Regions from separate parts of the Paenibacillus sp. S33 genome, predicted to be linked through region 1. Evidence: riboswitches for the same ligand, from Rfam matches in the RefSeq annotation. Region 1 holds a riboswitch; each other region holds the start of a gene.
What was found. A riboswitch is a leader RNA that binds a small molecule or an ion and turns the genes downstream of it on or off. The one in region 1 is predicted to bind cyclic di-AMP.
Positions count from the first base shown of each region.

Region 1 (5,815 bases):
GGTAAAACTGCCCGCCATCTTCGCTCGTATGGGCGCGACAGATGATTTTGTAATGGCAGGACAGTGGTTCCCGAAGCTAAGCGTCTACGAGACTGCAGGACAGCGTGGACGCGCCGAGGAGGGCTGGAACCTCCACCAGTATCATGGTAACTCCGAGTTTTATGCCGATTTTGGAATTTACAGCGTACGGATTCGGGTGCCTGAAACTCATATCGTAGCAGCGACCGGATTTCCCACCCGTGGTGCCGTCCGACAGAACGGCCAAAAAATATATCAATTTTATGCCGATGATGTACACGATTTTGCCTGGTCCGCTTCACCCAACTTTGTAACCGTAGAAGAACCCTTTTCTTCTGCTGAAGTCCCTGGTGTCAAAATCAAGCTCTACCTTGACCCGTCGCACAAGGAGCTCAAAGGGCGCTATATGAGCGCAGCGAAGGCCGCCCTTTCGTACTACAGCAAATGGTACGGGCCTTATCCATATTCCACCCTATCCATCGTGGTTCCACCCAAATCAGGCAATGGAGCCGGCGGTATGGAGTATCCGACACTCATCACGGCCGCTGCTGCGGGTAATCTGAATCCTGGCTATAGTCTGGAACGGACATTAGTTCATGAGATTGGACATCAATATTTCTACGGAATGGTAGCCAATAATGAATTTGAGGAGCCGTGGCTGGATGAAGGCTTCACCTCCTATGCTGAGGAGCGGCTTATGGAGCAAGAATATGGGCTTACCCCCAACCTGCCATTACAATCGGGACAGGTAGCCTCCCCACAGCCGCTAAACCGTGAGTCATGGAAGTACGGCTCAGCTGCTGAGTACGCGCAAAATGCCTACTCTCGAGGCAAGCTGGTCCTACGGGGCATTGAACGTCAGGTGGGTATGAAAAAAATGGATCGCATTATGCGGACCTACGTCCAGACGTACCGATTCAAGCATCCGTCCTCACTGGATTTTCAACGTATCGTGGAGAGAGTCACCGGACGCTCATGGAGCCACTATTTTGAACAGTATGTATATGACGGCCAGATGGCGGACTTTTCAGTGGATCACATCACAAACCACAAGCTGGAGAATGGATATGAAGCAGTCGTGACGGTCAGCAAAAAAGGGGCGGATTATCCCAAGATCCCTGTCCAATTTACCTTCAAGGAAGGTACCACGATATTCAAGGCTTGGGACGGCGCGGGCAAAAGTACAAATTTTCGGATCAAAAGTACTTCTCCCGTTTCCCATGTAACCCTTGATCCCTTATATACCATTGCACTGGAGAACAAGCATATTAACAATAGCCTAAAAGCCGAATTGGACGAAAAGCAACAAACCCGTTGGAGTATAAGTGTAACCAAGCTGTTGGAGACACTGCTTGGAAGTCTGTCATGGTGAGGTGTCTATAGATGCGGACTGTTATAAAAGAGGGCTGGGCGCTGGTGCGCATACGTTTCTATATCGTTATCATTTTATTTCTGTATCGACTACTGTGGGGGGTGTTTCTCTATCGGCTGGTGCAGTCTGCCGTTATCCCGCTATTGCTCCGTTATCCTGATCAGGGTCAGAACGAGCTGGGACAGACCTTATTTTGGATGGAGAGCCAGATTGCTCTGATGGACAGCCGGGAAGTACATGTGTATTTGTGGATACTACTAGGGGCGACTGTACTACGCATACTGATCACTCCCTTCATTAGAGCCGGAATATATCAAAGTCTGCATACCGATGCGACTGAACCGCAAAGCCTGTCCTTTTTCAAGGGTATGAAACGCCATGGCATGTCGTCGCTGTTGTATTACACCATCGAGTTGGGACTGCTGCTGCTTCCCGCCTTTTGGGTAGTACCGAGACTCTACCCTATTGTAGCAGGAGCACTTCAATCTTCCTCTTATCTGCTGCATTTATTGCCCTATGTCATTGGATGGATGGCATACGGATGGTTCATTCGGCAGTGCATCCTGTATATGCAACTGGGTACTGTCGGTGGTCACGCCATACTATCGTCCCTGCTCGCCTTCTTTCGCCAGCTCCTCCCAGCTGTCGGTATATCCCTTTTGCTCGGTGCTTGTGTGCTGCTGGTCTTCGGTCTATTTGGCACCGTGGCGATGATTTGGACTGGCATGCTGGCGCTCATTCTCCAGCAATCGTATCATTTTGTTACTAGTCTGGTCAGGCTGTGGCATATCAGTTCGCAGTACAGACTATGGCATACCGATATCTCTAGTAGAAGCTAAGCCCTGCCTTTATGTTTTTTACTTCATTTCCGTCTGTCGAAAAACCTTGATTCATACTCGCGCAAACGACACATAACTGAATACTGTTAACAAGATCTGTTCCTGGGACATTAGGAGCAGATTTTTTTTGTAACTTTTTGCAATGAAACATTTGCCAAAGCCAGCCGTCTTTGTTACAATAATCGCAGTGAACTGATAGTAACAACTTTGTAATCTTTATTGTAACCTTTATCTCAAAAATAACGTTTCTGTGAATACTGCTCTCCAAGGTGCACATCTTAAGTTAAGCCTAATTCCTGGCACCTAGGAAGCGGGGGAACCAGTTTGGGTGAATTGATCTCGCAACAGAGTGGTCATAGGGGAACCTTCTACCGAATCCTTAAGCTAACCTCGCAGGCATTGGAAGGGGTATATTTTTTTTGAAGAAGAAGCTAACGATCGCAGCTATGGGTCTTGCCATTGCCTTTACATCTTTTACATTCGGTGGCGGCAGTGCATATGCAGACTCTAAGATGGACCAGGTCATCCAAGATGCCAAAGGAACGAACTACAGAAGCGGAGGCACTACACTCGAGGGATTCGATTGCTCCGGCTTCACAATGTACGTATACAACAAACTGGGAATTAAACTTCCGCATCAATCAGGATCACAATTCAAAATGGGATCTTCTGTATCCCGCGATGAAATGAGACCTGGGGACCTGGTGTTCTTCAACACCACAGGAAGAGGCATTTCCCATGTAGGTATCTTCGTAGGTGAAGGGAAATTTGCCCACTCCTCGACTTCACGTGGTGTAGTAGTTAGCTCACTGAACGAAAATTATTACGCTAACCGCTATGTCGGTGCAAAAAGAATTATGAGCACAGACGCTTACCATTCTGTAGCTTCAGACATTCCTGATGACGATAACGTAGAATAACTAACGCACAGCAAGCTAACCCTAGCCGCAATTTGATTCTGGCCGGAATCGAATTGCGGTTTTTTATGTCCACAACATCAGCAATTATTATCTTTACTGACGAACTGAGACCTCAAAAGGTTTCAATTGTAGCGAACATCGTCGGTTTTACCGTCACCGCTGGGGGAGCATATGAGCAGTAATTCCTTCTTATTGAATGTATACCCGACTTAGGTATGAAATAAACACGCTTGCCATTCCTCTGCAACTTGTCTACAATCTGTTGTTAATGATTGAAGTACCTGTGTAAAAGGAGGATGGAACACATGCCGGCCTCAATATCCAACTATCGGATCGTACCGATGGACGAGCATCAAGCGGCTGCAATCTGTGAGTGGCACTATGATCCACCTTATAACATATATGGTTGGCTCCCCTGGGAACAAATGAAGGCGCTTGAAGTCGAATTTGGAAGTCCCACGCTTCGCCAAGAGCAATATGTTGCCGTACTGGATGAAGAGAACAAGCTAACAGGATTTGCTCAATATTTTCCTATGATCGGTGTGACCCGGCTAGGTCTTGGAATGCATCCTGACAGGTGCGGACATGGCAAAGGCTCTGATTTTGTCCGTGCCATTGCAGAGGAAGCTCAACGACGCAACCCGAAGAATGAAATTGATCTAGAGGTGCTCACTTGGAATGAGCGCGCTATCCGGGCCTACAAGGCGGCTGGATTTGAGCTTACAGATACCTATGAACGCCAGACTCCTGATGGCAAAAAACCATTTTATTGTATGGTATATCGTCCCGAGCACCCAACCCAGATTCTATGATAAAAGCGCCTTCGGCATACAACCACGATGTTGTATAGCGAAGGCGCTTCTATCATCATACGACAGATCATTACAAGCTCAATGACTGCTGCGCATTTTTTCAAAAGCTTCATTATATTGTTGGGCTTCCTTAATATCCACGGCCATAATACCGCCGTCGTCCCAAGAGGTCAAACGCAGAGTCACGGTCTTATAATCAATCGTAATAAATGGATGATGATTGAATGCTTCAGATATAGCGGCAACTTCATCCACGAATGCAATCCCTTTCATAAAACTGGAAAAATTATATTTTCGGACGATCCAACGTCCTTCCTCCAGTTCCCAGCCCTCCAGTTTCTCCAGATGTGCTTCAATCTCTTCTTGTGTAAAAGGCATGTTACGAACTCCTCCCCGTTTATACGGAAGCCTTTCGACCGCTTAAATACGGCCAAAACTACGATATATTGGTGTACATATTACCACGGCCCCGTTGATAAATCCATAAGACGGACCTCAAATCAAAGGGACTGACGTCAGCTCCTCGTCCCCAATAAGTACATAGATGCGATGCTGCTCCGGCTCATAGATCACAACGCTACTCCCTACAGTGATTGTGGGCTCTGTACCCAGTGCATAAAATAAGTCTTCTGCCAAAGCTTCATTGACTTCCTGACGTCCCGCCGGGTCCAGCCTGTCCCAATCTTCTGCTTCCATCTCAAAAAATTCATAGCTATCTGGGATGCGCCCCACAGCCTCTGTCAAATCGTTCAAAATTTGTTCATACTCACGCCCATGCTTTACTCCCATGCCATTTCCTCCAATGGTTCCGCCATTCAATACATAATCACCTTATTATACCGGAAATTCGCACTTAACAAAAAAGAGAGTTTTGTCGATAAATACTATAATCCGTCTTGTAATGACGCGCTTGGGGCAAGGACGACCCCGGCGGCATGAAAGGATTCAAAATCTATTCTCATGGATGAGGTGTATCATGCAAATTTCAACCATTATCGGACTTGTGCTCGGGATTGTGTCACTGGTCGTCGGGATGATCTTAAAAGGCGCTCCGGTCGTCAATTTGGTCAATAATCCCGCTGCTTACATGATTATTTTCGTCGGAACGGCAGCGAGTATATTTATGGCCTTCCCGATGGCAGAAATCAAACGGATTCCGAAGCTGTTCAAGGTTATTTTCACCGAACAAAAACTGTTAGACCGCAAAGAGCTCATCGGTACGTTTACCGAGTGGGCATCCATTACCCGTCGTGAAGGTCTGCTCGCCTTGGAATCTAAGGTAGAAGAAATCGATGATCCCTTTATGCGTGGCGGCATGCGAATGATTATTGACGGCAATGATCAAGAATTCGTACGGGACGTTCTGATGGAGGATATCAATGCGACCGAGGATCGACATCGCTCTGGCGCACTGATCTTCTCCCAAGCCGGTATGTACGCTCCAACGCTCGGGGTACTCGGTGCGGTTGTAGGTCTGATCGCCGCTCTGGCTGACCTTAGTGACATGGAAAAGCTCTCTCATGCCATTGCAGCAGCTTTCATTGCGACGTTGCTCGGTATTTTTACAGGTTATGTCCTGTGGCATCCGATGTCCAACAAGCTGAAACGGTTATCCAAAAAAGAAGTAGAGCTTAAATTAATGATGGTCGAAGGTCTGCTTTCCATTCAATCGGGGATATCGACAATTGCCATCAGTCAGAAACTGACGATCTTCCTGACTCCGACCGAACGGGCTACATTGACCCAGAAGGATGGCGATTCCAGTGAGTAAAAAGAGACATGAACCGCATGAAGAGCATGCTGACGAAAGCTGGCTGTTGCCATATTCCGACTTAATGACCCTTCTGTTGGCTC
Region 1 covers NZ_JBSIEZ010000001.1:134,944-140,758, reverse strand. Annotated here, with positions in the region: gene ACWGXJ_RS00560 (M1 family metallopeptidase) at 1-1,390, shown strand, start outside; gene ACWGXJ_RS00555 (hypothetical protein) at 1,402-2,229, shown strand; cyclic di-AMP (ydaO/yuaA leader) riboswitch at 2,506-2,643, shown strand; gene ACWGXJ_RS00550 (C40 family peptidase) at 2,649-3,149, shown strand; gene ACWGXJ_RS00545 (GNAT family N-acetyltransferase) at 3,455-3,961, shown strand; gene ACWGXJ_RS00540 (4a-hydroxytetrahydrobiopterin dehydratase) at 4,040-4,339, opposite strand; gene ACWGXJ_RS00535 (hypothetical protein) at 4,457-4,750, opposite strand; gene motA (flagellar motor stator protein MotA) at 4,938-5,732, shown strand; gene motB (flagellar motor protein MotB) at 5,725-5,815, shown strand, end outside.

Region 2 (5,815 bases), 4.3 Mb from region 1:
TATACTTTAATCCGCCTTCTTGTTCAGTGGTCGCAAGCTTCAAATCCGACGGCTTAAAGCCAAAGCGCTTGACCCATACTGCGGCCGCCTGCTCCTTGGCTTCGAGCGTCATGCCGTCCTCAGCCACACGTACAAGCCTGTTACGTGCTTGTTCATCCGTAGAAATATCAGCCTGTGTGTAATTGGTGCTGAAGGTGATCCGTTTAAAGCTAACGACCTTGCCAGTGGATAAATCCACATGAATTTGCAGTTTACTCTTCGCTGAGGATTCAGGCAGATCGACCCGAAAGGTTTCGTAAGGGTAACTTTTTTTCCATGTACGGTCGTACTGTTGAAGTAGTTTTTCTCTAGATAAATAACCGTACAAATCTGTTTCGGCCTGATAGGTCACGACAGGCTCCTCAGGCTGTGATTCAGTATAGCCCAGCTCGGAGCGGGCGAAGTCCAATGCGTGTATGACCGCTTCTTGTTTGCTGATGACCTTTGCGTTCATTACTGATTCTGGACTCGGATTGCTAAGCGAGGGAATAAGCAATTGAAAGATAAAAAAGCAAATCAGGCCAATCCCGCCCAGCAAGCCTAATTTTTTGAAGTTGGCCGTGAGCACGACCGGTTTCCCGATAGGATTCATGAGTTTCCTCCTTAATCTGTAAATAAGAACATCCATTAAAGATATCATACTGCACAGGTTCCCGCCAACAGACAAGCGATATTCATGAAAATAGAGTGAAAGCACTTTAAAGTTCCAATAAAATTAGATAAGCTGCGATTAAACGATGCCCATTCGCAAAATAAAGCCAATTTCACGTTTTTTCGGCGAAATCGGTTTTGTGATCTGGATATAGAAGGATTATAATCTTGAGGCAATGCCTATGAAATACATAGGTAATGATATACAGTTGAGCCGAATTTCTATGGGAAAACGGGGGAACCATGTTACTGGGGTGAATTTTACAACCGATCCTGCTGGATCGGAAGTGTAAATAGGGCATACTGTGCTGCCCGAATCCGTCAGCTAACCTCGTAGGCTATGAGCAGGAACCAAGTCAGGCACTCGGTTTTCCGGTGTCTTTTTTTGTGCGTATAAAAGTGTTTGGATTGGTTAGACCGCTGCGGGTGCAGATTATTCTTCCGATTGCTGTTATCCCCGGATTTTTTGATTGTATACCCCCTTTAATGGTTAAAATCCGGAGATAAAGGCAAACGCTTCGCTTCTTCAGAACAATTCTGCCCCCTTCGCTACTGCCCGCCAATAGCACAGGAGCCGAGTAGTGCTTGACATGCATTCTTCCTGTATTCAGGGAATGCTAATTACAGTTAACTAAGGTTTGGAAAAATCAAAAAATTCAGGGGCAACGACGATCGAAAGATCAAATGGAACGCGTAGCGAGCTTACACCGTATTAAATCACTGATTTATAGTTTTAAGGATTAGGAGAGAAGTGATGAATAGATGAATCCCAATGCAAGCTGGCTCCGGCTTTCTCCACCGCAGATATTCGTTGCGGGCTTTGCCATTATCATTCTAATAGGTAGTTTATTGTTAATGCTGCCGGTCTCCAATACAACAGGAAAGCCACTTGCGTTTATAGACGCTTTGTTTACTGCCGCCTCTGCGACCTGTGTAACCGGGCTTGTCGTTAAGGATACAGGGACCTTTTTCACAACCTTTGGTCAAGTCGTCATCGCTGCACTCATTCAGATTGGCGGTCTCGGCTTTATGACTATGGCTACCTTGATCGCGCTGGTGTTCAAACGTCGGATTTCCTTGCGGGAGCGCCTCATTTTGCAGGAAGCGATGAATCAGACTTCTGTAGAGGGAATTGTCGGGTTAATCCGTAAGGTATTGCTGTACTCACTGGTTATTGAAGGCGTATGTGCTACGATATTCTCGGTTCGCTGGTCCTTTGATATGCCCGTAGGCAGGGCGATTTATTTTGGAATCTGGCATGCCATCTCCATGTTTAACAATGCTGGTTTTGATTTATTCGGTGAATTTCGCAGCTTGACAGGTTATGTATATGATCCGATTGTTAATTTTACCGCAATGTTTCTAATTATTTCTGGCGGCATTGGTTTTGTAGTGATGTCAGACCTGGCAGAATATCGCAAGCGCAAGAGACTGTCCTTGCATACCAAGGTGGTACTCAGCATGACGGGCGCTATGATTGTAGTCGGCACGCTCGTGATTTTTGTATTTGAGTTTACGAATCCAAAGACTCTTGGCTCGCTTGATTGGGGTGGTAAGCTACTGGGATCTTTATTCCAGTCCGTTACCCCCCGTACCGCAGGTGCCAATACGCTGGACATCGCAGGCTTGCGGCAGGCTACGCAGTTTTTTATCATCATACTCATGTTTATTGGGGCTTCCCCTGGCTCCACTGGAGGCGGGATTAAGACCACAACATTCGCCCTGCTCATTGGAGCAGTGATTTCGATGCTGCGGGGGCGGGAAGATATTGTGCTGTTCAAGTACCGACTTGCGCAGGGACGAATTTACAAGGCTTTGACCATTACACTGCTGGGGTTGCTGTTCGTGATCGGGGTGACCATGATTTTGTCGGCAACCGAAGATCATCATTTTCTGATGATCTTGTTTGAGACGGTGTCTGCGTTTGGTACGGTGGGGCTGTCGATGGGGCTTACACCTGATTTAACAGTCATAGGCAAGCTGGTGATTACCCTGACGATGTTTGCAGGTAGACTGGGGCCACTCACGCTAGCTTATGCACTGGGGCCGAAAAAGGGTAAAGAATTGTATCGTCATCCGGAAGGCAAAATGATTATAGGATGAATCATTTCATATACATTTCGTTGGTTTAATCATTTCAGGATTTTGCAAAATTCGATACCAGTCGCTTCGAAGTCAAGATATAGACGAACTAAACCATTTCGTTCTATATCTTCTTCATTGGAAGTCGCTTATGGGATTTGTGCAAAATCCTCATTTATGAAATTGATTCAGATAAGGGAGTTTTCGAGTAGATATGAAAACGCAGCAGTTTGTAGTTATTGGCTTGGGGCGGTTTGGCTCAAGCCTGGCTTTGCAATTGGTGGATATGGGGTGCGAGGTGCTAGGCATTGACCGGAATGAGGATGTTGTGGACAGTATGAGTGAGATGTTGACACATACTGTCGTGGCGGACGCTACCGATGAAGACTCTTTGCGATCACTGGGCATCCGTAATTTCGATTGTGGCATTGTTGCTATTGGTGATGACATTCAGGTAAGCATCCTCACCGCCATTTTGCTGAAGGAGCTGGGTGTGAAAAAAGTTGTAGCCAAAGCCATATCTGTGCTGCACGGGCGTGCGTTAGAAAAGCTCGGTGTGGACCGGATTATTTATCCAGAACGGGATATGGGTATCCGGGTGGCTCACCAGCTAGTCACGCCTAATTTGCTCGATTATTTAGAGTTGTCTAAGGAATACAGTATTGTGGAACTCAATGTACCTGCATGTCTGAATGGCAAAACGCTAGCAGAGCTAAATGCCCGTACCCGCTTTGGTTGTAGCGTCGTGGCGCTTCATACGGCGAACGGTATCCTGATCGCACCGACGGCTATGGATCGGCTAAAATCAGACGATATTATGGTCATCATCGGCTCGAATGACAATATCGGTCGCTTTGAGGATGAGGTTGTTAATGTTAATGAAGAGGATTAAACCCTCTACACCATACGGTAGCCTGCAAACGACGCACGTGTCTCGCTAATCCAGCGTCGTGCTGTCGGACCGAGATCGGTCGTCTCCGAGTAAATGAGGGAGGTCGTTCGGCGTGTCTCCTTCAAATCGGGCAAGTATAATGCAGTGAGTCCATTATCCCGTAATAGTTCGCTGCGCAAATAGGATTTGGGTAGTAAGGCAGAAGCCTTACAGGTTGGAAGCAGGCGTACAATTGCCTCGAAGGAGTCGATTTCCATGCGGATATCCGGCATGATGCCGCTGCGCTGGAACAAGTCATCCGTCAGACTGCGGTACCAGGTTCCTTTGGAGAAAATAATCATCGGCAATCCTTGCAGATCTTTCATCGAGGCCGTTCCTGTCTTGACGGTTAATTCATGTCCAATGGGAACAACGAGCTCCAAATGATCATCAAATAGCGGAATGCAACGCAGTCCGGCTTCATGAATGGCAGACCCGACAATACCGGCGTCTGCTTTTTTGTCACGTACAAAGGCGACGATTTCATGGGTTTTACCGGTGAGCAGCTTTAGCTCGGTTTGAGGATGCTTGCTCATGAAAGCTTCGACGAGGGTAGGTAGCGTCGTTTGGAGTGTCGTGAGACTAGCCCCGAGTGTAAGCATACTCTGGGCTTCATTTTTGTGCTGGGACAGCTTTTGTAAGAAGCGAAGCTGTCGTTGCCGTTGCTCTAGCGCGAATGTATAAACAAATCGGCCAGTGGACGTAATTTCGAGCCGTTTGCCCCGACGATCAAAAAGATTCACACCCAGCTCTTCCTCCAGCTTCGCAATTTTGCGAGACAGGGCAGGTTGGGACAGATTCAGCAGTTTGGAGGCTTTATTCAGGCTGGACTGCTCGACAATGACGGCAAAAGCGTTCAAATCCTCAAACAAATCATCCACTTCCTCTCTATATGCAAAAAAGACATAATAATTAATACGTATATTGCAATTCCATTATAAGCCGAAAAGGAGTAACATGAAAGCGACACAAGATGTTCACACTTTTGTTTTTCCTTATAAAGGGACACCTTGTTGGACATTTCCTGTCGGAAACTGTCAATTTATATGTTATATTACTATTGAAAACGCTATTATTGGGAGAAGGGAGCATGACCTAGATGAGAGGATTTTATTCCAGAAAGCTGCATTCGCTTCTTGGCGTCATTCCGCTGGCTCTATTTTTTGTTGAGCATTTGGTGACGAACTTCACAGCGGTGGAGGGCGGCAAGGAAGGATTTAATCGCAGCGTGGCCTTCCTGAATGGTTTGCCACTGGTTATTGTGCTAGAAACGTTATTCATCTACTTGCCATTACTGTTCCACGGAATTTATGGCTTGTATATTGCTTATCAGGCTGACCCGAATGTCAAAAGATTCGGCTATTCACGTAACTGGCGCTTTCTGTTCCAGCGTATTTCCGGCGTCATTACGTTTGTGTTTATTATCTGGCACGTATACGACACGCGCTTTCAGGTGGCTCTGGGTAATGTAACCCATGAGGAGCTAGGCGGAGTCATGCATGGCATCGTGACGAACCCGGTTTATTTCATTTTGTATTTAATCAGTGTCGTTTCGGCATCCTTTCACTTTGCTAACGGACTGTGGGCATTTATGGTCAGTTGGGGGATTACCGTGGGACCACGTGCGCAAAAAGTATCTTCTTATATCTGTATGACCCTGTTCGTGGTGGTGTCTATCGGCTTCATCGCTTCCCTGCTTGCATTCCGCAGTGCGGAATTTCAGGAAACGGCAACTGCCTTGGTGCAATGCGGCGCTTTTAAACAGCTACTATAAACGACTCATATCAATTATACATCGTGTTGAGATTCTATTTTCAAACGTAAAAGGGGATTTGGTTAAAATCCTAAAAAAAGGAGTGAGCAGAAATGGCAGCATCCAACATTATTGTCGTGGGCGGCGGTCTGGCAGGTCTAATGGCTACGATCAAGGCGGCAGAGGCGGGAGTTCACGTTCATTTATTTTCTTTGGTTCCGGTCAAAAGGTCCCACTCCGTTTGTGCTCAAGGCGGCATCAACGGTGCGGTAAATACCAAGGGTGAGGGAGACTCACCCTGGATTCACTTTGATGATTCAGTCTATGGCGGGGACTTTCTGGCCAACCAGCCTCCGGTA
Region 2 covers NZ_JBSIEZ010000001.1:4,396,490-4,402,304, reverse strand. Annotated here, with positions in the region: gene ACWGXJ_RS20040 (CPBP family intramembrane glutamic endopeptidase) at 1-631, opposite strand, end outside; cyclic di-AMP (ydaO/yuaA leader) riboswitch at 893-1,045, shown strand; gene ACWGXJ_RS20035 (TrkH family potassium uptake protein) at 1,453-2,793, shown strand; gene ACWGXJ_RS20030 (potassium channel family protein) at 2,987-3,664, shown strand; gene ACWGXJ_RS20025 (LysR family transcriptional regulator) at 3,670-4,575, opposite strand; gene ACWGXJ_RS20020 (succinate dehydrogenase cytochrome b558 subunit) at 4,803-5,477, shown strand; gene sdhA (succinate dehydrogenase flavoprotein subunit) at 5,570-5,815, shown strand, end outside.
Region 2: it holds a riboswitch for cyclic di-AMP, as region 1 does, so the genes downstream of both, ACWGXJ_RS20035 (TrkH family potassium uptake protein) here and ACWGXJ_RS00550 (C40 family peptidase) in region 1, are expected to answer to the same signal.

Region 3 (5,815 bases), 110 kb from region 1:
AATAAATCAGGCTCCTCTCGCCGTTTAAAATAATATAAGTGTCATGATTCGACAAAATTTTCTCTTTTCTGATATTTACTATACCAACGATTCCCAAAACAGTCAACCTTAAAAATGTAGTAACAGTCTGATTATGCAAAAGTATTTAGATTAAAGAGCTTTACTTGTGTGTATTGCCTTATCTCATTGATGATTTATTCAGTTTGTCGATTTGGAAATGTCGAAAAACTATAATTCGACATATTACGACAAAGAATGTCGAATGAGGGAAACCATTTAGGATTTTATTGTATTTTAATCCATTATTCCGAATATTAAAGGAGCTGATATCTTGCACCAGCCACTCAGTGAAGAAAAAGTTTTTAAAGACCCGGTACATAATTACATCCATGTTCAGGATACTGTGATATGGCGGTTGATCAACACGCCGGAGTTCCAACGTTTACGGCGCATACGGCAGTTAGGCACGTCGTATCTTACGTTTCATGGAGCGGAGCATAGCCGGTTTTCACACTCATTGGGCGTATATGAGATTACGAGAAGTATTATTTCTCAATTTGAACGTGGAGATTTCCCGGATTGGCCGAAGGAGGAAAGGTTGGTTGCTCTGTGTGCAGCTCTATTGCATGATGTGGGGCACGGCCCATTTTCTCATTCAATTGAGGAAGCCTTTCATATGAACCATGAGGATTGGACATGCCGCATTGTACTGGGAGACACGAAGATCAACGCCGTGCTACGACAAGTCGACGAGCAGCTTCCACAAAAGGTGGCTGCGGTTATAGCCAAAACGTATGATAAACCGATTGTTGTCAACCTGGTAACCAGTCCGCTAGATGCCGATCGTATGGATTATTTGTTGCGGGATGCTCACTCGACAGGCGTCAACTACGGCACGATTGATTTGGATCGTATTTTACGACTGCTGCGTCCTCATAATGGGAGAATTGTTGTGAAGGAATCAGGTATGCATGCAGTAGAAGATTATTTAATGTCACGCTACCAGATGTATTGGCAAATTTATTTTCATCCTGTAACACGCAGCTCGGAAATCCTTTTACGTAAAATTTTCAAGCGAGCAAAGGAATTGTTTAAAAACGGATATGAGTTTGGATTTCTGCTGGACCCGTTGCCGGATCTGTTGAAAGGAGATCTTACAGTAGAGCAATATCTGATGCTCGACGAGTCATTAATCCAGACCGTATTTAGCCAGTGGAAACGAGAAAAGGACGAGATTTTAAGTGATTTGAGCAGCCGGTTTATGGACCGTAGATTGTATAAATATGTAGAGATTGAAAATATGGATACAGATACCATTGACAGTATTCGAGAAGCTTTGAAAGAGGCTGGTTTGCACCCTGAATATGATTTTGAAATTGATTTTCCGACAGATCTTCCTTATGATGTGTTTCGGCAGGGTGGCTCGACGGACAACCAGATTTTACTGCTTGGACGTCAGGGCGAGGTGAGTGAAATATCCGAAGTTTCGGAAATTGTGCGCTCAATAAGTGGTATTCACCGAGGGAAATATCATATGTATTTTCCCCAGAATAAATTGAACGCGGTAAAAGACAGGCTTCCTGCCGAAATAAGGAATTATTTTGTCAAAGAATAGACAACTATATAGAAATGTAAGTAAAAAAAGGAGATGTAAACCTTGGATTTATTCGACACTCATACTCACTTGGATGCGCCACAATTTGACGAAGATCGTGAAGAAGTTATAGCACGTGCTGTCGAATCAGGAGTAACGCGGATGATCAATATCGGATTTAATCGTGAGACCATTCCATCCACCATGAAATTGGCCGAGACGTATGATTTTATTTATGCGGCAGTTGGATGGCACCCACAGGATGCTATTACAATGCAGGAGGGCGATCTAGAATGGATTGCATCGTTATGCAGTCATAAAAAGGTTGTAGCCATCGGGGAGATCGGTCTGGATTATTATTGGGATACATCACCGAAGGATGTGCAGCAGCGGGTGTTTCGAAATCAAATTGGTCTGGCTCGTGAGCTCAAGATGCCCATTGTTATTCATAACCGGGATGCCCATGAAGATATTGTTAAGATTTTGCGCGAGGAAAAAGCGAGTGAGATTGGTGGAGTCATGCACTCCTTTTCGGGTAGCTGGGAGACAGCCAAAATGGTGCTGGATATGGGATTTCACCTTTCCTTCGGTGGTCCAATAACGTTCAAAAATGCCAAGCAGCCCAAAGAGGTGCTCGCACAGGTGCCGCTGGACCGTCTGCTCATTGAAACTGATGCTCCCTATCTGACACCTCATCCGTTTCGTGGGAAGCGAAATGAGTCTGCACATGTGAGACTGGTAGCAGAGGCTGCAGCCCAAATCAAAGGGATTACAGTGGAGGAATTAGTGTCAATAACGACCCGAAATGCCCTGGAACGATTTGACATTCAATGAAAAAGTGAAGAAATCGATCAAAATAAAGAGATAGACGAAGCTAATCATGAATTTGTTGCAGGAAACTCGAGAATATTACAATATTTTAACCGAATATTTTAAAAAATGTACTTGAAACCTGCTTTACAACATGCATAGAAACAGGATATCATCTTTTCAGTGAATTGTTGTTTGAATGTAAACATCAACAAGTCATTTCATGAACCAGTCTCGCTGAGTCCCTTTTACAGGGAACGGGGGAACCGATATGGCTTACAGTATGTCCGGCGTATGTGCAAGAAGGGAACGTCTCTTCCGCCAGCCGGCTCGACCTAAATTCTTTTCCCGGATGGGATTGAACAGGTGGAGGAGCCGTATTTCGATTTCTTTCTGGGTCTTCGGGGTGAATGTGAAGGCGACCGCCATGAGCGGTTGACCCAAGCTAGGGCGACTCTCTACGTCCGAACCCGACAGCTAACCCCGTAAGCGTAACAAGAGAGAAGCCATCTCGTGCATGAGTTTTCCCGCATATTCACACATGCCGGAAGCCACGAAAGAGCTCTCTAGTCTCTTTCTCTGGCTTTTTTTGTTGTGAATAAAAGAAAATCTGTCATCATACTGTGGTTAAACAGGGGAGGACAGCATGCCGCGAAGACGGGTACATGGTGCAGGACAGTCGTAGTTTGGGCTTGTCTTGTAGAAAATCTGTTATAGTCACGTCAAATCTCAACTATGTCTTACTCCAGACGGCGGGCTATGTAAGGAGGACGGAGGAAATGGGCATTTTCCAAAAAAAGGATACCCATGAGTCACGCTCATCCAGCATGTCTTACGTATTGCGTTGGAAGCAAGAGAATGTGCGCCAGGCTGCTTTGGTTGCTATTTTTCTAATCGCGCTAACGATTATGATTTCAATTCTGATGTACACGCAATCTAAAAAACAAGTCTTTTTTGTCATCGATGGCAAGGCGTCTGCGGTAGAAACCCGGGAATCCAAGCTTCAAGATTTGCTGAGCGAGCATTCCATTTCACTTCAGCCGCATGATACAGTTTCCATGCCGCTAAATGGAGCAATACAGGATGGCGATCGCGTAGTCATTAAACGTGCCAATCAGGTTAAAGTATCTTCAGGCAATGAGACGAAAAAGCTGTACACAACAGAAAATACAGTAGAAGGTGCCATTCGTACCTCGGGCTATAAATTATCATCAACGGATAAAGTTTATCCTGCGTTGGATGCCTCTGTTTCGTCTAACATGGACATAAAAATCGTCCGTGTGAAGAAACAGCAGGTCGAACAGAAAAAACAGGTGCCTTATCAGGTCATCAAAACGGCCGATCCGAGTCTTTATAAAGGCGATAATCGGGTCATTCAAAGCGGCAAATCGGGTGTGGTCGTCCAGCACGTTCAAAAGGTATATCATGATGGAAAGTTGGTATCCAAACAGCTGGTTAACAAGGAAGTTGCACAGAACCGTGTGGATAAAGTCATTGCGGTAGGAACGAAGAAAAAACCGGTCGTTCTTGCTGCTTCCGTCGGTCCCAATGATGCGGTTAAGGCAACAACGGTTAGTTCAGGCAGTGCTGTCCGTAAAGCAGGCGTAAATTTTAAATATAGCAAAGTTTTACAAAATGTCTCCATGACGGCGTATTCCTCACAGGAGCCAGGTATCGGTACACGTACTGCATCCGGCGCACGTGTCACGGAAGGACGCACCATCGCGGTCGATCCGAGTATAATTCCAATCGGCTGGTGGGTGTACATCGAAGGGGTGGGCTTCCGTCGTGCGGAGGATACCGGTGGCGCGATTAAAGGCCACAAAATCGATGTGTATTATGAGAGTTTGAGCCGAGCCAACCAATTTGGTCGTAAGCACGGTAAAACCGTATATGTTATCGGACCGGTAAAGCCTGAAATCAACTAAAACAGGTTGTGTATGTTGAGGGCAATGCGATAGTATTAACAACATAGTTATGCCATGCTAAGAAGAGGATATCCTCTTCTTATTTTGTTTTCAAAAGCAGGGAAAGATAAATATAGCTTGCTGTGTAGCAGTGGAGGGAAACGCAAATGATCAAGGAAGTGATCGTGGTAGAGGGCCGGGATGATACGGTGGCCATTCGCCGCGCTGTTGAAGCGGATACGATAGAAACTGGCGGCTCCGCCATTAATAAAATGACGCTGCGTAAAATTGCATTGGCGCAGGAGCGGCGGGGGGTCATCATTTTAACCGATCCCGATCATGCAGGGGAGCGCATCCGTAAGATTATCGCTTCCAAGGTACCCGGCTGCAAGCAGGCCTTTATACCCGAGGCAGAAGCGACGCGTAAAGGAGATATTGGCGTGGAGAATGCCTCGCCAGAAGCGATCAGACACGCTCTTGCACGGGTCCATACGACAGTGGAAGGCGCCGACCCGCTGATTGAGTGGGCGGACCTGATTGATGCTGGACTCATCACCCATCCCAATGCTGCTGCACGCCGTATGGCCTTAGGGAATGTGCTGGGTATTGGTTATTGTAACGGAAAGCAGCTACATAAACGGCTCTCTGTATTTCAGATCAGCCGCGAGGAATTTGCCGGGGCGCTGGCACAAATTGAAAGTGAAGGATTGTGATGTCCGTATGACAGGGATTCAAGATATAGCAACACCGCGGCGTACGAAGGAAATTATTCAACGGCACGGTTTTTCGTTCAAAAAGAGTTTGGGACAAAATTTCCTGATTGATCAAAATATTCTCAATAAGATTGTAAATGCTGCCGGATTGGATGAGACGAAGGGTGCACTTGAGATCGGTCCTGGGATTGGCGCTTTGACCGAGAAGCTGGCGCAATCGGCTAAGGCAGTTACCGCTGTCGAGATTGACCAGCGGCTGCTGCCAATTCTCGAAGAGGTGTTGGCCCCTTACGAGCATGTGAAGGTACGTCATGGAGACGTGCTGAAGCTGGATTTGCGAGAGGTGTTCGCAGCCGATTTTGCAGACGTGAGTAAAGTAAGTGTCGTGGCTAATCTGCCGTACTATGTTACTACACCGATTCTGATGAGGCTGCTGGAGGACAAGCTCCCTCTGGAGAATATCGTCGTTATGATCCAAAAAGAAGTGGCTGAGCGCATGGCTGCGTCTCCTGGAACGAAGGATTACGGCAGTCTGAGCATTGCAGTGCAATATTACAGCGAACCTGAATTAGTCTGCACTGTGCCGAATACAGTATTTATTCCCCAGCCAAATGTGGAGTCTGCAGTCATCCGGCTGCGTGTACGGGAAGCCCCTCCGGTGGAAGTGGTGGATGAGAAGCACTTCTTTGAAGTGGTTCATGCTGCTTTTGCCCAGCGTCGTAAAACCATTTCCAATAACTTAAAAAGCCGTTTCTTCACCAAAGAGAACAGGGACACGCTGGAGCCGCTGT
Region 3 covers NZ_JBSIEZ010000001.1:27,159-32,973, forward strand. Annotated here, with positions in the region: gene ACWGXJ_RS00130 (HD domain-containing protein) at 332-1,615, shown strand; gene ACWGXJ_RS00135 (TatD family hydrolase) at 1,658-2,428, shown strand; cyclic di-AMP (ydaO/yuaA leader) riboswitch at 2,630-2,912, shown strand; gene ACWGXJ_RS00140 (3D domain-containing protein) at 3,184-4,332, shown strand; gene rnmV (ribonuclease M5) at 4,479-5,024, shown strand; gene rsmA (16S rRNA (adenine(1518)-N(6)/adenine(1519)-N(6))-dimethyltransferase RsmA) at 5,032-5,815, shown strand, end outside.
Region 3: it holds a riboswitch for cyclic di-AMP, as region 1 does, so the genes downstream of both, ACWGXJ_RS00140 (3D domain-containing protein) here and ACWGXJ_RS00550 (C40 family peptidase) in region 1, are expected to answer to the same signal.

Region 4 (5,815 bases), 2.8 Mb from region 1:
CATTGATGCCATTGAACGTTTGAATCACAGCGTCCAGCGCGTTAATGCCCTCATGCGGGCTGGCAGCCGCGTGGGCGGATTGACCAAAAAATTCGAATTGTACAGCATCAATCGCCAGCGATTTGCCTGATTTTTCGTAACGGTCATAAGGATGCGTCATAAGTGCTATGTCGCAATCATCAAACAACCCGGCAGCGGCCATCGGGACCTTTGCACCGCGTGTTTCTTCGGCAGGTGTACCATATACCCGTACTTCTCCACCGGTTTCGTCGATGATCGACTTGAGGCCGACGGCAGCACCGGTACTCATCATACATATCAAATGGTGCCCACAGGCGTGTCCTAGACCTTTCAGAGCGTCATATTCTGCCAGAAAAGCGACAACCGGTCCGGGTTTTGCAGATTTGTAAGTTGCAATAAAGGCTGTTTCTATGCCCAATACGGGTGCCTGGACCTCAAAACCGTGAAAAACCAGTTCTTCTTTTAAACGGGCAGCGGCCAGAAATTCCTCGTTACCAAGTTCAGGATTTGCGCCAATATATAACGAAATGTCCTTAAACCGTGGGGCATGCTGCTCAATTGTCTTTTGAATGGTCTGTTTAAAATCCATGCTGAAAACTCCTTTATATAAACTGTAATGTAGGTACTGCGTTAGGTATGCTGAAATTGTACGATAACATTCATTGCATAATCATGCATATTCATTTATAATGACACAATCTTATTTATTATAAAGAATTTAAGGAGAGAAAAAAAGATTGAAAAAGGCATATCGTTTTACCGCCCTGGTTTTGTCGGCGGTTATCTTGCTGTTGACTGGTCTTCCCATGCTCACTGCATACGGAACGGAAGCAAAGCCACAGAAAAAGCTTGTAGTGGGCATGAGTGCCGACTTTCCGCCGTATGAGTTTCATAAAGTCATTAACGGTAAGGATACCATTGTTGGGTTCGATGTGGATATCGCCAAGGAAATCGCCAAAGATTTGGATGCGGAGATGGTCCCTGAGGACATGAGTTTTGACTCTTTGCTGCCTGCTTTGCAAAGTGGTCGTGTAGACTTGGTACTGTCCGGTATGACACCGACGGATGAGCGGAGAAAGAGCATTGATTTTTCAGATGTATATTATCGCTCCAAGCAAGTCATTATGGTACGCCCAGAGGATAAAGACAAATATCCTACGATGGATACTTTGAAAGGCGAGAAGATTGGCGCACAAAAAGGGAGTATTCAGGAAGAAATTGCTCAAAAAGTACCCAATGCCACTGTAACCTCACTGGACAAAATATCCGATCTGGTACTCCAGCTGCGGACCCAGCGTATCAACGCTGTTGTGATCGAAGATACGGTTGCTAAAGGATACACGTTAGATGGTACCGTAACACTTGCCAAGGCCGTGCCTGAGGATGCCGGAGCAGAAACAGCAGTAGGTATACGCAAGGGGAACGCAGAATTGCTTGCCTCTGTAAATAAAACGTTGGCTCGCCTGAAAGCGGACGGGTCGATTGAGAAGTTTTCCACAGAAGCGAGCGCGCTCTCTGCAGATCGACAGGTTTCTTCTAATAACATCGTAGATATTTTTTGGAAATACCGCAGTTTTTACGCTACGGGTATCGGCTACACTCTGTTGCTGTCTGCACTCGGAGTACTGTTTGGATTTATCATTGGTCTGATCGTATCCTTGCTGCGGATGAGTGGTATACGCATCATTGAGTGGTTAGGTACCACTTATGTGGAGATCCTGCGTGGCACACCTATGCTGGTACAACTTATGATCATTCACTACGGAGTTGCTTTGACGCTGGGTGTCAATTTTACCCCACTCCAGTCTGGTATAATCACATTGTCTCTAAATAGTTCAGCATATCTGGCTGAAATTTTCCGGGCAGGTATCCAGGCAGTAGACCGTGGACAGATGGAGGCTGCTCGTTCGTTGGGTATGGGACGCGGTAAAGCTATGCGTCATGTCATTTTGCCGCAAGCGTTTAAATCTATTTTGCCTGCTATCGGTAATGAGTTTATTACGATCATTAAAGAATCATCCATTATTTCGACCATTGGGATGGTAGATATTATGTATCAGGCCCAGGTCATTAAGAACATCACCTACGAAGGACTAAGTCCGTTCGTAATCGCAGCCGCTATTTATTTTGTAATGACATTCAGCTTGTCTAAGCTGCTGGGTTTATGGGAAAGGAAGTTGAGAGCCAGTGATCACCGTTAAACAACTGCGTAAATCGTTCGGTAAGAATGAGATTTTAAAAGGCATTGATATAGATATCGCCAAAGGTGAAGTCGTCGTCATCATCGGTCCCAGCGGTTCGGGGAAGAGTACGTTTTTACGTTGTATGAATCTGTTGGAACAGCCTACGGACGGGGAGATTTTGTTTGAGGGCGAGCCGATTACAGCTCGTGGCCATAATATTAATGTAACCCGGGAGAAGATGGGGATGGTGTTCCAGCATTTTAATCTTTTCCCGCATAAAACAGTGTTGCAGAACCTGACACTTGCCCCAACACAGGTTAGAAGACAGTCAGGGAAGGAAGCAGAAAAAATTTCGCTAGAACTCTTGCGTACCGTAGGGCTTGAGGATAAGAAGAATACCTATCCGAACCAGCTATCCGGAGGACAGAAGCAACGTATTGCGATTGCGCGTGCTTTGGCCATGCAGCCGCACGTAATGTTGTTCGATGAGCCGACTTCTGCATTGGACCCTGAAATGGTTGGAGAGGTTCTGGATGTAATGAAGAAGCTCGCCGAAGGCGGCATGACAATGGTAATCGTGACGCATGAAATGGGCTTTGCCCGCGAGGTAGGCGATCGAATCATCTTTATGGATAACGGTCAAATTGTGGAGCAAGGTACACCAGAGCAGGTATTTGGCACTCCAAGCCATGATCGCACCCGTGATTTTCTTGCCAAAGTATTGTAAGGAAGTGCTGATATAATCTATAAAAAAACCCTCCGTTTGACGGAGGGCTTTTTTTCTTTTTGACACCATTTCCCCATACTTTCGTAACAAATATCGATTTGTTGATGACAAAATTGTAACGAGTGTAGTATGATGTTCAAGGTTCCCAACATTTTCATGCGGATAAGGTTACAAAATTGTGATATTATGCAGTAAGCCAAAACTTACCGGGACAGCATGTGGTTATGACAACCGCTGAAGCTGGGCCCAAACTATGGGAAGTGCGGGGGACGTAACAACGGCAGTCATTCCGATACGTCATAAGACGATGTGGAATATGCCTAGGGGTGAATTGCACAAGCATAGGGCTTCTCCTGAGTCCGAATCCGACAGCTAACTTCGCAGGCATAACAGAGGAGGTACATATCTTTGAAACATCTAAAACATATTGGTAAAACGATGAAATTTGCGGTGCTTGCCGCAGCTATTGCAGGGTTGGCACAGACAGCTGGAGTAGCGGATGCTGCTTCGCTTCACACTGCCAAAGAGGGCGATACCTTTTTTTTGCTTGCTCAACGTTATGGAGTATCGGTAGACGAGCTAACGAAGGCGAACCCAAACATTGCCTCCAACAATATATATGCAGGTCTGCAAATTAAGGTGCCTGGCGAAAATAGTGTGAAGGCAGCTTCGGATTCGAAGCCGCAACTTCTTACGAAGAAAGCACCAGCGAATGAGGGGCCAACGATTGAAGCTTGGGGCAAAACATTCAACTATAGCAAAATAGTTGACGTTAAGGCTTCAGCGTATTCTGCCGCAGCCGACGAGAATGGTAAATGGGGAGCAGTGGACTACTACGGCAATCCGCTTAAACTAGGTACAATTGCGGTAGACCCGAACGTCATTCCGATGGGCACGAAAGTGCTGGTTACAGGCTATTCCCACCCAGGTTTGCCGGATCATTCTTTTGTGGCTGTCGCTCGCGATCAGGGCAGCGCCATTACAGGAAAGCGGATTGATATCTTTATTCCTGGCAACAAATCATTTGTGAACGACTTTGGATTTCAAAATGTGAAGCTGTACGTTATTGATAAATAGCATTGTACGTATATACGGTTTAATAAAAAATAATATATATTATGTAAACTTAATACCTGTATCCTGCCGCATATAACTAGGTCGGACTCTTATCAGGTCTTATCCATAAAAAAAAGCTGTCTTGACGAGCAGAAAACTTCTGCTGGTAAGACAGCTTTTTTACGTTGCTTTAGCTGTTGCTCAATCATAAACATATGGTTATTTCCGTTCCGATGTGTGGAGTAGCCGGGGGACTGTCACAAATTTGTAGCCCTTAGCTTTTAGAGAGTGAATTAGACCCGGCAGAGCTTGGACAGTGCCTTGCAAGTTGGAACTTTGACCTCCACCTGCGTGCATTAAAATAATAGAGCCAGGCCCGGTAGCTGGGATCACATTGCGTTGAATTTGTGTTTTACTTAATCCCTTCCAATCGAGAGAGTCTACATTCCAATTAACAATCATATAGCCATGACGACGTGCCCATTGGATTTGAGGCTCCGTGATTTCACCGTAGGGTGGACGAATCAACTTGGGGCGAAAACCTGCGCTGGCTTGTAAAATACGTTCTGTTTTTGTAATCTGGTTGCGAAAGCGTTCTGGTGTGGCCTTCCTAAAATCCGGATGAGTATAGGAATGGTTTCCTATAGCATGGCCTTCACGGATAATACGGCGTATGATCCCCGGATGCTTTTCCGCACGGTGACCGACGATGAAAAAGGTGGCTTTGATGCCATTAGCGTGTAATACGTCCAAAACCTGCGGCGTATACCTAGAATCGGGCACATCATCAAAGGTTAGGGCAATTTGGCGGGTGTGTGGGCCGCACATTTTAAAAATGTCCGCATGTTTTTTACGCAGCATTGCTAATGTAGGAGTTGCTCGATCTGTGCTCTGATGTACAGAAGAAGCAACAGCTGCTTCCTTGGGATGGGGCGTTCCGGTGTTGGGAGGCGCATCCGCGTGAACGGGTAAACTTGAGAATGCTAGTAACAGTGCCAAGCATGGCAACACTCCCCTGTACGGCATATGTATCCCCCCCTTTCCGTGCAGTGGTACCTAGTGGTGCTCTCGACTATTATGTACCTGTCTTATTAAAAATATGCTGGTAACCAAGTTCGGCTCATAAACGACTGGAAAGAAGCCCACGATGAAACGATTATCAATGAAGATGATGGAGCTAAACGTACATATTCTCTTAAACATGACCGAAAACAGGAGCATTTTCGCAAGTTTTAGCCTTACAACGAATTCGGTATACTGTGACAGCTGGTGTATAATGGGGATGCAATTCATAATTATACAGACATGGAATTGAAGGAAGGATGGATAAAAGTGACCGACTTGTTTACTCCTTATCAATTAAAGGGGCTTTCTTTAAAAAATCGGATTGTCATGCCCCCGATGTGCCAATACAGCGTGGAGGCCAAGGACGGAAATCCAACGGATTGGCATCATGTCCATTATGTGAGCCGGGCAGTAGGAGGCACTGGACTTATTATTGTGGAAATGACAGCGGTCCATCCAGATGGACGTATTACGGATCGTGATTTGGGTATTTGGAGTGACGAACATATTCCTGCATATCGTAAGATTGTAGAGGAAGTCCACAAGTATGGTGCCAAGATTGGTATTCAACTAGGCCACGCTGGACGCAAGGCTGAAGATGCTGAGCAACCTGTGGGTCCGTCCACGATTCCTTTTAGCGAACGCTTTAAAAAGCCGCACGCCTTAAAGACAGCTGAAGTCAGGGAATTGGTCCAGGCATACAAAGAAGGCGCGCGCCGCGCGGTGGAAGCCGGTTTTGATACGGTTGAGATACATGGCGCTC
Region 4 covers NZ_JBSIEZ010000001.1:2,937,903-2,943,717, reverse strand. Annotated here, with positions in the region: gene ACWGXJ_RS13450 (M20 family metallopeptidase) at 1-610, opposite strand, end outside; gene ACWGXJ_RS13445 (ABC transporter substrate-binding protein/permease) at 759-2,222, shown strand; gene ACWGXJ_RS13440 (amino acid ABC transporter ATP-binding protein) at 2,209-2,931, shown strand; cyclic di-AMP (ydaO/yuaA leader) riboswitch at 3,165-3,333, shown strand; gene ACWGXJ_RS13435 (3D domain-containing protein) at 3,340-4,008, shown strand; gene ACWGXJ_RS13430 (polysaccharide deacetylase family protein) at 4,207-5,013, opposite strand; gene ACWGXJ_RS13425 (NADH:flavin oxidoreductase/NADH oxidase) at 5,320-5,815, shown strand, end outside.
Region 4: it holds a riboswitch for cyclic di-AMP, as region 1 does, so the genes downstream of both, ACWGXJ_RS13435 (3D domain-containing protein) here and ACWGXJ_RS00550 (C40 family peptidase) in region 1, are expected to answer to the same signal.